DNA from 3 places in the Cellulomonas algicola genome. Region 2 is predicted to be linked to each of the others. Evidence: riboswitches for the same ligand, from Rfam matches in the RefSeq annotation. Region 2 holds a riboswitch; each other region holds the start of a gene.
The links. Region 2 has a riboswitch for S-adenosylmethionine ahead of KOV94_RS13420 (LLM class flavin-dependent oxidoreductase). Riboswitches for the same ligand answer to the same signal wherever they lie in the genome.
Positions count from the first base shown of each region.

Region 1: linked by a shared signal. The riboswitch ahead of KOV94_RS01645 (rhodanese-like domain-containing protein) and the one ahead of KOV94_RS13420 (LLM class flavin-dependent oxidoreductase) in region 2 are both predicted to bind S-adenosylmethionine.
Region 3: linked by a shared signal. The riboswitch ahead of KOV94_RS00315 (NADPH-dependent FMN reductase) and the one ahead of KOV94_RS13420 (LLM class flavin-dependent oxidoreductase) in region 2 are both predicted to bind S-adenosylmethionine.

Region 1 is NZ_JAHKSJ010000002.1:356,224-360,440, forward strand. Features, by position in the region: gene KOV94_RS01640 (O-succinylhomoserine sulfhydrylase) at 1-713, opposite strand, end outside; gene KOV94_RS01645 (rhodanese-like domain-containing protein) at 737-1,150, opposite strand; SAM riboswitch class I at 1,157-1,251, opposite strand; SAM riboswitch class IV at 1,372-1,486, shown strand; gene KOV94_RS01650 (aminotransferase class V-fold PLP-dependent enzyme) at 1,528-2,943, shown strand; gene KOV94_RS01655 (pentapeptide repeat-containing protein) at 3,035-3,625, opposite strand; gene KOV94_RS01660 (GNAT family N-acetyltransferase) at 3,663-4,217, shown strand, end outside.
Region 2 is NZ_JAHKSJ010000017.1:6,836-11,052, reverse strand. Features, by position in the region: gene KOV94_RS13430 (DUF1684 domain-containing protein) at 1-693, opposite strand, end outside; gene KOV94_RS13425 (NtaA/DmoA family FMN-dependent monooxygenase) at 708-2,096, opposite strand; gene KOV94_RS13420 (LLM class flavin-dependent oxidoreductase) at 2,107-3,258, opposite strand; SAM riboswitch class IV at 3,527-3,640, opposite strand; gene KOV94_RS13415 (nuclear transport factor 2 family protein) at 3,774-4,154, shown strand.
Region 3 is NZ_JAHKSJ010000002.1:54,616-58,832, forward strand. Features, by position in the region: gene KOV94_RS21080 (L,D-transpeptidase) at 1-140, opposite strand, end outside; gene KOV94_RS00310 (flavin reductase family protein) at 284-826, opposite strand; gene KOV94_RS00315 (NADPH-dependent FMN reductase) at 823-1,401, opposite strand; SAM riboswitch class IV at 1,417-1,526, opposite strand; gene KOV94_RS00320 (tyrosine-protein phosphatase) at 1,676-2,482, shown strand; gene KOV94_RS00325 (AAA family ATPase) at 2,604-4,217, shown strand, end outside.

The sequences.
Region 1 (4,217 bases), on a different contig from region 2:
TACTCGGTCGAGCCGAGGATCGCGCCGCCGAGCACGCGGCCCTGGCCGTCGATGTGCTTGGTCGCCGAGTAGACGACGACGTCGGCGCCCAGGTCGAGCGGACGCGACAGGACGGGCGTCGCGAAGACGTTGTCGACGACGACGGTCGCACCGGCGGCGTGCGCGAGGCGGGACACGGCGGCGATGTCGACCAGGTCCTGCATGGGGTTCGACGGCGTCTCGAAGAAGACGACGTCCGCCGGGGTCGACAGTGCCTCCTCCCACTGCGACAGGACGTGCCCGTCGACGTAGTCGGTGCGGACGCCCCACCTGGCGAGGATCTCGTCGAAGATCACGACGCTCGACCCGAAGAGCGCGCGGGCGGACACGATGCGCGAGCCCTGCTGGACGAGCGCGGCCAGGGCGGTGAAGACGGCGGACATGCCGGTCGCGGTCGCGTATGCGGCCTCGGCGCCGTCGAGCAGGCGCAGGCGCTCCTCGAACGTCGAGACCGTCGGGTTGGAGTAGCGCGAGTAGAGGAACCGGTCGACGTCGCCCGCGAACGCGGACTCGGCTTGCGCGGCGGAGTCGTACACGTACCCCTGGGTGAGGAAGAGGCCCTCGGACATCTCCTGGAACTCGGACCGCACGAGCCCGCCGCGGACGGCGAGCGTGTCGGGCCGCAGCGTCGAGCGGTCGACGGAGCGGTCGTCCCAGTCGCCGGGACCGGGCACGCGGCCCGGCACGCGGTCGGCGGTCACAGCGTCGTCCAGGGCAGTCCCTCGGCGCGCCACCCGACGTGCCCGCGCTGACCGTCGGGGCCGACGTCGCCCTCGAACCCGCGCAGCACGTTGTACGCGGGGCCGAACCCGGCGGCGGTCGCGGCCTGCGCGGCGGCGACCGAGCGGACCCCGGAGCGGCACAGGAAGACGACGGGCCGCTCGTCGCCGGGCGTCAGGCCCGCCTCGGCGAGCTCGTCGACGAACCGGGGGTTGAGGCCGTGCGGGGTCGTCCACTCGACGAGCGCCGCACGGCCGCCGATCTCGGTGGCGTCGGGCACGCCGATCAGCCGCCACTCGGCGTCGGTGCGCACGTCGACGAGCAGGGCGCGCTCGTCGGACGCGAGCAGGTCCCACGCCTGCTGCGGGGTCAGGTCACCGGCGTACGGCATCGCGATCCTCCATCGGTCCTGGCGGTAGCACCCTCGCCCGGCGGACCGGGGGGTTGCTGCGGCGTCGTCGAGCCAGATCTCTCGGCCGCTCTGGATGGTTGGCGCGATGCTACGCGCGCCGGCGGCCGACGCGCCAAGGAGTGGACACGCTGTCCCGTCATCCGAGACGGCCGACGTGTCCCGTTGACACATCACGGGCGCCGACGGAACCCTCGTCGTCAGGTCATGAGCGCCAGCGCGAAGCCCCGGCTCGCTGGCCGGCAACCCTCCTCCGCGGTGGGGTGCCCCGGGTGACGACCAGGCCGACCGCCGCCCGGCGGACGGCAAGCGCGGGGCCGGCCGTCGGTGCCGGGTCCCACGGACCCGTGAGGAGCACCATGTCCGTCATCGCCGAGACCACGTCCTGTGCCGAGGTCGACGCCCCGGTGTCGACCCGCGAGCCCGTCCCCGCCCTGCTGCCCGTCGTCGGCGGCGACACGACCGTCCCGCTCGTCGACGGCACCCAGCGGGTCTACGCCAACCTCGACTACGCCGCGAGCGCCCCCGCGCTCGAGTCCGTCGCCGCCCGCGTCACCGAGGTCCTGCCGCTGTACGCGTCGGTGCACCGCGGCGCCGGGTACCTGTCGCAGGTGTCCACGGCCCTCTACGAGTCGTCCCGGCAGAGCATCGCGCGGTTCGTCGACGCGCGCCCCGACGACGTCGCGATCATCACGCGCAACACGACCGACTCGCTCAACCTGCTCGCGGGTGTCGTCCCCGCCGGTGGCAAGGTCCTCGTCCTCGACGTCGAGCACCACGCCAACCTGCTGCCGTGGGTGCAGTCGTCGCAGCGGCACGGCAACACCACGACGATCCTCCCGATCGGCCGGACCGTCGCCGAGACCCTCGACGCGTTGCGCACCGAGCTCGCGACCCAGCCCTACGCGATCCTGACGATCACGGGCGCGTCCAACGTGACGGGCGAGTCGCTGCCGATCGAGGAGGTCGTGGCGCTCGCGCACGCCGAGGGCACCCGCGTCGCCGTCGACGGCGCGCAGCTCGTCCCGCACCGCGGCTTCTCGCTCGCCCGCACCGGCGCCGACTACGTCGCGTTCTCCGGCCACAAGACGTACGCGCCCTTCGGCGCGGGCGCGCTCGTCGGTCGCCGCGACTGGCTCGACACCGGCACGCCCTACCTGGCCGGTGGCGGCGCCGTGCGCGACGTGCGCGCCGACCGGACCGTCTGGCAGCCCGCCCCCGCGCGGCACGAGGCCGGGTCGCCCAACGTCATCGGCGCGATCGCGCTCGCGGAGGCGTGCGACCGGCTCGCCGCCCTGCCCGCCGGCGCGCTGCTCGCGCACGAGGAGGCGCTCCGCGCCCGCCTGGTCGACGGCCTGGGCACGATCGACGGCGTCGAGGTCGCGCGCATCTGGCCCGACTCCGCGGACCCGGTCGGCGTCCTCACGTTCACCGTCCCCGGCCACGACCCCGGCCTCGTCGCCGCGTACCTGTCGGCCGAGCACGGCATCGGCGTCCGCGACGGCCGGTTCTGCGCGCACCCGCTCCTCGCGCACCTCGGCGCGTCCGGCGGCGCGATCCGCGCGTCCGTCGGCGTCGGCACGACGAGCGAGGCCGTCGACCGCCTCGTCGACGCGCTGCGCCGCTACCTCGCCGACGGCCCGGCCGCCCGGTACGACGTCGTCGACGCCTGCTGGACCGTCGTCGACGACACCCGCCCCCTCGTGCAGGTCCACGGCCTCGACGCCCTCGCCGCCACCGCGGCCGCCGCCTGCGGTCCGGCCCTCGACGACTGACGCGCCCGCGACGGCTCGGCGCCCGCTCGTCGTCAGGCCGCGTCGGTCGCGCGCGCCGAGGGGGCCCGGCCCGCGGGGGACGGGCGCGTGATCAGCCGACGACGATGCCCAGGTGCTCGGCGACGAGCGGGGCGAGGTCGAGCAGCTGGTCCTGCGTGATGCGCGCGCCGCGCAGCCCGTCGAGGCCGTCGATGCGCTCGAGCCCTACGACTCCGCGCAGGTCGACGTCCTCGAGCCGCGCGCCCGAGACGTCGAGACGCCGGACACGGCAGTCGTCGAGGACGACCTTGCGCGCCTTCACCCGGGCCAGGTCGAGCTCGTCGACCATGACGCCGACCAGCCGCACGTCGGTGAGCGTCGCGTCGCGCAGGTTGAGGTAGTCGACCTTGCCCCCGTGCAGCTCGACGCGGGTCCACTCCGACCCGTGCGCCTCGACCGCACCGAGCCGCGCGCCCTCCCACCGGCAGTCGAGCCAGGTCGTCGACACCGCGGACAGCGACCCGGCCCGCACGCGCGTCCAGGCGGTGTCCGACGCGCGCGTGCCGTCCAGGCGCACACCGTCGAGCGAGCAGTCCGTGAAGGTGCACTCGAGGATCCGGGAGTGGGACCCGTCCTGCCCGTCGAGGTCCTCGCCGACCAGGTCGAGGGCGTCCAGGTCGCCGTCGCGCTCCAAGAAAACCATGGTCGCCACCCTGCCAGACCCGTGCGACGCTTCCGCCGTGCTCCACGACGTCACGCTCGAAGGCCACGGTGCTCGCCTCGTCCCGCTCGACGACACCCACGCGGCGGCGCTCGCCGCGTTCGTCGACGACCGGGTGTGGGCGGGCATGTCGTCGCCGCTGCCCGTCGGGATCGACGGCTGGCGGGCCGAGGTGGACCGCGCGCGGGCGACGCCGGGGCGGGTCGCGCTCGCGGTCCTCGACGCGGCGACGGGCGAGGTGCGCGGCAGCACGTCGTTCTACGACCTGGACACCCACGTCCTGCGCGTCGAGATCGGGCACACGTACTACGCGCCGCGCTGGTGGGGGACGTCGAACAACCCGGCCTGCAAGCTCCTGATGCTCACGCACGCGTTCGAGACGTGGGGCATGCAGCGCGTCGCGTTCCGTGCCGACACCCGCAACACGCGCTCGGTCGGCGCGATCCGTCGGCTCGGCGCGGTTCCCGAGGGGGTGCTGCGCAGCCACCGCCTCGCCCCCGACGGCACGCGCGGCGACTCCGCGTACTTCTCGATCCTGCCCGACGAGTGGCCCGCGGTCCGCGCCGGCCTGCTC
Region 2 (4,217 bases):
GCGCCACCCGGCGACGTCGTCGGCCTCGTCGGAGAAGAGCAGCGCGACGCCCTCCTTGCCGGGGGCACCGACGAGCCGCAGCGTCCGTGCGACGCCGCCGCGCTCGACGTCGACCTCGCCGACCAGGGTCGCGTCGTGCACGAGGCCGGCCTGTGCGGCCCCGACGACGACCCGCTGCGGGGCGTCGTACCAGCGCACGGGCGCGTCGAGCACCCAGGACTCGTCGTAGGCGAACGTCGGCACCCCGGTGAACCGGGCGCGGGTCGCGGCCTGCGGGTCACGCAGCCGCAGCGCGTAGCGCCCGGTCCGCCTGACCAGCTCGACCACGACCTCGACCTCGTCGGGCGCGGCCAGCGGGTCACGGCCGGCCGGCAGGAAGCGCGCGACGACCGTCGAGCCGTCCTCGACGACCTCCCACGACCGCTCGCCGCGCAGGGTCGTGCCCGCGTCGGCCGGGTCGACCAAGCCGTCGTCGTCGACCGCGAGGACGTGCGCGCCCTCGTCGTCGGCCCACCACAGGCCGGGCACGCCCGGCAGCGTGCGGCGCTGCGCGCGCAGCCAGAGCAGCGCGACGGGCGTGAGCCAGCCGTGCGGGGTCGCGAGCGTGCGCTCGCGCTCGGTGTGCCAGGCGGCCCACTCGTCACGGGCGGCGGCGGTCCCGGTGTCGGCCGGGCGGATCGCGGTGTCGGTCATCGTGGGGGGCTCCTTCAGCCGACGGGCTGCTGGTCGAGATGGGCGGTGCGGGTGCGGCCGGGGGCGGGCCGGTCGAGACCGAGGTGGTCGCGCAGCGTCGGGCCGCTGTACTCGGTGCGGAACGAGCCGCGCTCCTGCAGCAGGGGCACGACGCGGTCGAGCACGTCGTCGAGCCCGTGCGGCGTCAGATGGGGCACGAGGATGAAGCCGTCGCTCGCGTCCTCCTGGACGGCGCGGTCGATCGCGTCGGCGACCTGCGTGGGCGTCCCGACGAACCCGCCGCGCGTCGTGACGGCGATGACGAGGTCGCGGATCGAGAGCCCCTCGGCCTCGGCACGGGCACGCCACTGCGCGACGACCGGACGCGGGTCCTTGACGTGCCGGACCCGGCCGCGCGTGATGTCGGCGTTGTCGACGTCGGGCTCGACGTCCGGCAGCGGCCCCTCGGGGTCGTAGGACGTGAGGTCGACGCCCCACACCTGCTCGAGGAACGCGATCGCGCCCGGTCCGGAGACCTGCTGGCGCCGGATGACGCGCGCCCGCTCCTGTGCGTCCGCGAGGGTGTCGCCGAGCACGACGGTCGTCGCGGGCAGGATCTTCAGCGACTCCTCGGTGCGCCCGAGCGCGGCGAGGCGGCCCTTGACGTCGCGGTAGAACGCCTGGCCGTCCTCGAACGTCGAGTGCATCGAGAAGACGACGTCGGCGGTGGCCGCCGCGAAGTCGCGCCCGTCGGCCGAGTCGCCGGCCTGGAACAGGACCGGGTGCCCCTGGGGCCCGCGCGGCGTCGGGAACGTGCCGCGCACCCGGAAGTGCGGCCCTGCGTGCTCGACGTCCCGGACGGCGCCGTCGCGTAGGAACGCGCCGGCGGCCCGGTCGCCGAGCACGGCGTCGTCGTCCCACGAGTCCCACAGCGCGCGGGCGACCGCGACGAGCTCGGCGGCCCGCTCGTACCGCTCGGCGTAGGGCAGGAACCCGCCGCGGCGGAAGTTCGCGCCGGTGAACGCGTCCGACGACGTCACGAGGTTCCATGCGGCACGGCCGCCGGACAGGACGTCGAGCGTCGCGAACTGCCGGGCGATCTCCCACGGCTCGTTGAACGTCGTGTTGATGGTGCCGACCAGGCCGAGCCGGTCGGTGACGGCCGCGAGCGCGGCGAGCACGGGCAGCGTGTCAGGGCGCCCGACGACGTCGAGGTCGAAGATCTCCCCCTTGTGCTCGCGCAGGCGCAGGCCCTCGGCGAGGAAGAAGAAGTCGAGGCGGGCGTCCTCGGCCTTGCGGGCGAGGTGCTCGAACGACGCGAAGTCGATCTGGCTGCCGGAGTCGGGCTCGGTCCACACCGTGGTGCTGTTGACACCCGGGAAGTGCGCGCCGAGGTGGATCTGCTTGCGGGGGCGGTTCGTCATGGTCGGCGGCTCAGGCGATCGCGGTCGCGTAGCGGCTGACGGGGCGCGCCAGGCCGAGCGTGTCGCGGAACGTCGTGCCCGGGTAGGACTCACGGAACACGCCCGCTGCGCGCAGCAGCGGCACGACCTCGTCGGCGATGCCGTCGACGTCGGTGTGCAGCGCGGCGGGCCGCAGCGTGAAGCCGTCGACCGCGCCGGTCGTCGTCCAGTCCTCGATCGTCGCGGCGAGGTCCGCCGCGGTCCCGACGTGCGCGGCACCCTCGTGCGTGCGCCGCCCGGGGGCCGTCAGCGCGTCGAGCAGCGCGAGCCGCTCGCGGGCGGCGTGCTCGGTCCCGCCGAGGACCACGAACAGGTCGGCCACCACGCGGAGCTCGTCGGGGTCGCGCCCGACGGCGGCCGCAGCGGCCCGGATCTCGGCGCGCTGGAGCGCGGCGTCGCCGCGGTCGGCGGGGCGGATGCGCACGACGTCGGCGCGGTGCGCGGCGAGCGCGAACGACGACGAGGACCCGACGCGCACGACGACGGGCGGCTGGCCCTGCGGCGAGCGCGGCGTGATCGACGAGCCGCGCACGGCGAACCGCACGCCGTCGTGGTCGATGCGGTGGATCTTCTCGCGGTCGACGAACCGGCCGGTCGGGACGTCGCGGATCTCGGCGTCGTCCTCCCAGCTGTCCCAGAGCTTGCGCACGACGTCGACGGCCTCGTCGGCCTCGGCGACCGCGTCGGCCTCGTCCTGCGCGGGCTTGCGGCCGAACGCGGCGGCGACCTCGTCGGTCGTGGACCAGCCGACCTGCCAGGCGGCGCGACCGCGGCTCACGTGGTCGATCGTCTGGATCGCCTTGGCGACGTGGAACGGCTCGGTGTGCGTGGTGTCGACGGTCGCGACGAGCCCGATCCCGGAGCTGCGCGGGGCGAGCCGGGCGGAGACGAGCGCGGCGTCGAGCCGGCCGCGCAGCGTCGTGTTGCGGCTGGTGTGCAGCGCGAACGCGTCGTCGAACAGGACGTAGTCGAGCGTGGCGCGCTGCGCGGTCGCGACGAGCTGGCCGAGGCGCTCGGGGTCGAACAGGCGGTGCGGCTCGGAGCCGGTCGCGCGCCACGCCTCGGGGTGCGCGCCGGCGTCGGAGAGGTCGAGGCCGAGGTGGGTGCGGGGGGTCACGGTCATGGTGCGGGTCCGTCTCTGGGGTGCACGGCGGTTGCGGGCGCGCCGAGGGCGCGTCCGTGCCGGGACGTGGCGGTGGGGTGGGACGAGACGCCCGCGTCAGCGGGCGGCGGGGTCGGGGCGCGACGGGCTCCGACCGACGGTGCGGCGAGCGCGGGTGTCAGCGCGTGCGACAGGAGCGCAGGGGGCGACAGCGACACGTCAGGACGGCTGCGCGTCCAGGGGCTCGCCCGCTCATCGCTCTCTCCTCACGGCAGGCCGTGGGCCTGCGTCCGCGCCGTTGCCGTGGGCGGTGCGCTCACGGCCTGGTCGTCACCCGGGGCACCCCGCCGCGCGGGAGGGTTGCCGTCCAGCGAGCCGGGGCTTGGTGCTGGAGCTCATGACCCCGAGGTCTGGTGACCCCGGTGACGAGCACACTAGAAATCCCGACTGGATAGGTCAAGTATCGCCGCCGGTCGTTCTCGCATGCTGGACATCGATGTCCACCATGCGCACGTCGCGGTGCCACACTGCCCGGCATGTCCACACCCGAGCCGCACGCCTTCGCCGCCGCCTGGGTGGCCGCTTGGAACGCGCACGACGTCGAGACCGTCCTGGACCACTTCGCGGACGACGTCGTGTTCACCTCGCCCTTCGCCGCCCGGCTCCTGCCCGCGACGCAGGGGGTCCTGCGCGGCAAGGACGCCCTGCGGGCCTACTGGACGGAAGGCCTCCGACGGGTCCCTGACCTGCGGTTCTCCGTCGAACGCGTGCACGCCGGCGTCGACGTGCTCGTCCTCGGCTACCGCAACCAGTCGGGCGGCGTGGTCGACGAGGTCCTGCGCTTCGTCGACGGGCTCGTGGTCGAGGGGCACGGCACCTACCTCGTCGACCCGCCCACCGCGCAGGCGGGCGTCTGACGCAGGACTTCTCACCCCGCGTACCACCGTTCGCACAGGCCCGCCCGACGTGCGGCGCGCCCC
Region 3 (4,217 bases), on a different contig from region 2:
ACCGCGACGGGTGCGGCGAGCTCGACGGGCGGGGGAGCCGCGACAGGGCTGTCCGTGGCGCACCCGGCCACCCCGACGGCGAGCGCGAGCGCGACGGCCGCACCGGCCGCGCGGCGGCTGACGGGGACGGACGTGCGCACGAGGACCTCCGGGGTCGGGATCCCATCGTCCGTCAGCGAGGGTCCGCGCGGCAAAGGCGCGAGCGCCGCGAGGACGCGGACGAGCCCCGCGCGGAGGGGTGCGCGGGGCTCGCCGGTGGCGGTGGGCAGCTCGCCGGGACGCGTCAGATCGCGGTCGCGTCCCCGATCCGGTGGTACGTGCGGTCGTGGTAGACGAGCGGGGCGACCTCGTCGGTCGTGCCGTGCGCGAGCGCGCGAACCGACACCAGGTAGGACCCACCGACGGGTGTGCGCTGCACGACGCGCCCGCGCACCCACGACACGGCGCCCTCGATCACGGGCTCGCCGGTCGGCAACGCGGTCCAGCCGCCTGCGGCGAACCGGTCGATGCCGCTGGTCGCGAACCGGGCGGACACGTCGTCCTGCGCGCCGGACAGGAAGCTGATCGCGAGCGACCGGGCCTGGGAGACGGCGGGCCAGGACGACGACGTCGACGCGAGCGAGAAGGCCAGCAGCGGCGGCGCGGCGGACACGGAGATGACGGACGTCGCGGTGAAGCCGACGAGCCGGTCGCCGTCGGTGAGGGTCACGACCGCGACGCCCGCGGGGTGCCGGCGGAACACCTCCTTGTACGCGTCGGGCGTGAGCTGCTCCTCGTCCTGCTGGACGAGGTCGGCGTCGAGCGCGCGCAGGATCTCGGCGGTCATCGCAGCGCCTCCGCGAGGTCGGCCGCGTCGCGGACGGCGCGGCGCAGCGGTTCGGCGGCCCGGTCGAGCCAGCGGTCGACGACTGCGTCGAGCGCCGCGGGGTCCCGCAGGTCGGCCTCGGTGACGACGAGCGCGCGCGTCGGGACGGTCGCACCGAGCTCGACGAGCAGCGGCCGCAGGTGCACCTCGCCGACGAGCGCGTGCGCGGGCGAGCCGGTGACGACCAGCGGGACCGCGACGACCCCCGCGAGCCCGTCGGGGCCGTACCCGTCGAGGAACGCCTTGAGCAGCCCGGTGTACGACGCCTTGTAGACGGGCGTCGCGACGACGAGGACGCCCGCAGCGGCGACGGTCCGCAGCGCGGCGTCGGCGGCCGGACGCGCGGGCGCGAACAGCTCGCCCGCGACGTCGGCCAGGTCGACGGTCGTCACGCCGGCGGTGGTGGGGCCGGCAGGGTCGGCGCCGAGGTGCGGCAGCAGGCGGCCGGCGACGTGCTCGGCGGTGCTGCGGGTGCGGGAGGCCGGGCGCGGGTTGCCCACGAGGGCGACGACGCTCGGACCGGTCGGGTGGCTCACGGTGCGGCTCCTTCACGTTCACGCTTGCCGCACCGGGTGGTGCGGCCTGGTCATCTCCCGGAGCACCCCGTCGTGGAGGGGTTGCTGACCAGCGAGCCGGGGCTTGCGTGCTGGTGCTCGTGACCTGGCCGCGGTTTCTACCAGCGGTCGCGGCGGCGGCAAGGGGTCGGGGGACGTCTTCTCGATATGCGGACAAGACCAGTCGGGATTTCGCACGGCCGCAGCCCACCGGGGAGGCGTCGCCCGCTCGTCGCCGCCGTGCCACGATCGCCGCATGACGGACGTCGTCGACCCGCACGCGCTCCCCGCGACCGCCGTGACCAACCTGCGCGACCTCGGCGGCCGCCCGACCGCGGACGGCGGGACCGTCGCGCGCGGCGTCGCGTTCCGCTCGGCCGAGCTCACGTCGGACGGCGTCCCCGACGACCCCGTGCTCACCGCGCTCGGTGTGCGCACCGTCGTCGACCTGCGCACCGCCGCCGAGCGCGAGGCCCGGCCCGAGCGGGTGCCCACGGGTGCGCGGCTCGTCGAGCTCGACGTGCTCGCCGACCTCCCCGGGAACGCCGCCGCGCAGGCGGCCACGCTGCTCACCCGTCCCGCGGTGCTGCTCGAGACGCTCGACGGCATGGACGTCGCCGAGCAGATGCGCGCCACCTACCGGCGGCTCGTGTCGTCGCCGGCGGCGCTCGCGGGCTACGCGACGTTCGCGCGCACCGTCATCGACGCGCAGGGCACGCCTGTGCTGTTCCACTGCACGGCGGGCAAGGACCGCACGGGATGGGCCGCGACCGTGCTGCTGCTCGCGGCCGGCGTCGACGAGGACGGCGCGACGGACGAGTTCCTCGCGGTCAACCCGGCGGTCCGGGCGACGTTCGCGCCGCTGCTCGCGCAGCTCGAGGCCGCGGGTGGCGACCCCGCCCTCGTCTCTCCGTTCCTCGAGGTGCGCGAGGACTACCTGCGGGCCGCGCTCGACACCGTCGAGGCCCGGTTCGGGTCGTTCGACGGGTACCTCGCCGACGGGCTCGGGCTCACGCCGCTCGAGGTCGAGGCGCTGCGCCGCACCCTGCGCGCCGACGCCTGACAGCGGGCCGCACCGCGCGGTTCGTCCGGTTGGTCCGTTCGGGTGGTCCGGTATGTCCGATGTTGCCGGGCCTCCCACGTGCGCTGACGATGGAGCGACCGAGCCGACGGAAGGCGGACGCATGCACGAGGACGAGCTGGTCTCCCCGATCCGCAAGGGTGCGCACGACATCGCGCTCGACCGCGAGCGCATGCGTCGCCGTCGCGTGTACCGGCTCGCGGCCGTCGTGCTGGCGGCCGAGGCGTACGTGATCGTGAGCGCGCTGCTGGGCCGCGACCCGCTCCCGTCGCTCCCGGCGGTCGACCCGCTGGTCCTCGTCCCGGTCCTGTTCTTCGGCGCGATGCTGCTCCTGCTCGTCGGCACGCAGGTCGGGTCCGCGCGGTCGCCGCACCTCACCTACCGGCCCGAGCAGGTCGACGTGCGGCTCGACGACGTCATCGGGATCGACCCGGTGAAGGAGGACGTGCGCCGCTCGATCGACCTGTTCCAGACGCACCGCCAGTTCGCCGACCAGATGGGCGGCACCCCGCGGCGCGGCCTGCTGTTCGAGGGGGCGCCGGGCACCGGCAAGACGATGACCGCGAAGGCGATGGCCGCCGAGGCGGGCGTGCCGTTCCTGTTCGTGTCGGCGACGTCGTTCCAGTCGATGTACTACGGCGCCACGGCCCGCAAGATCCGTGCGTACTTCCGGGCGCTGCGCCGCGCGGCCCGCACCGAGGGCGGGGCGATCGGGTTCATCGAGGAGATCGACGCGATCGCGCTGCGCCGCGGCGGGATGCTCGGGGCGTCGTCGTCGCGGACCCTCGTCGGTGCGGCGTCCGCCGGTGCGCCGGGCCTCGTGACGAACGCGATGATGAGCGAGGGCACGGGCGGCGTCGTCAACGAGCTCCTCGTGCAGATGCAGTCGTTCGACGAGCCCACGGGCGGCGACAAGGCGTACAACCGGCTGGTCGCCGCGGTGAACCTGTTCCTCCCCGCGACGCGCCAGATCCGCCAGCGCCGCCCCGGACGCGCACCGATCCTGCTGATCGCGGCGACGAACCGCGCCGACTCGCTCGACCCCGCGCTGCTGCGGCCCGGCCGGTTCGACCGCCGGCTCATGTTCGCCGCGCCCGACGCGCACGGCCGTCGCGCGCTCGTCGACCACTTCCTCGCACGCCGCGCGCACGACGCGGAGCTCGACGACCCGGTCGCCCGCGACCGCGTGGCGGCGTCGACGAACGGCTGGACGCCCGTGATGATCGAGCACCTGCTCGACGAGGCGCTCGTGAACGCCCTGCGCCGCGGCTCGCTCACGATGTCGTTCCAGGACGTCGAGACCGCCCGCATCACCGAGATGGTCGGCATCGGCCAGCCCGTCCGGTACACGCGCGCCGAGCAGGAGCTCATCGCCACGCACGAGGCCGGGCACGCGGTGACCGCGTGGCTCGTCGCCCCGAACCGGTCGCTCGAGGTGCTGACGATCATCCGCCGCGGCGAGGCGCTCGGGCTGCTCGCGCACGGCGACTGCGAGGAGGTCTGGACGCGGTCGCAGGGCGACCTGCGGGCGCTCGTGCAGATCGCGATGGGTGGCTGGGTCGCCGAGGAGCTGTTCTTCGGCCAGACGACGACCGGCCCCGCGAGCGACCTCGCCGCGGCGACGCGCACCGCCGCGCAGATGGTCGGCGCGGCCGGCATGACCGGGTCGCTCGTGTCGTTCCTCGCGACCGAGAAGCCGCTGGTCGACGCGGTCGTG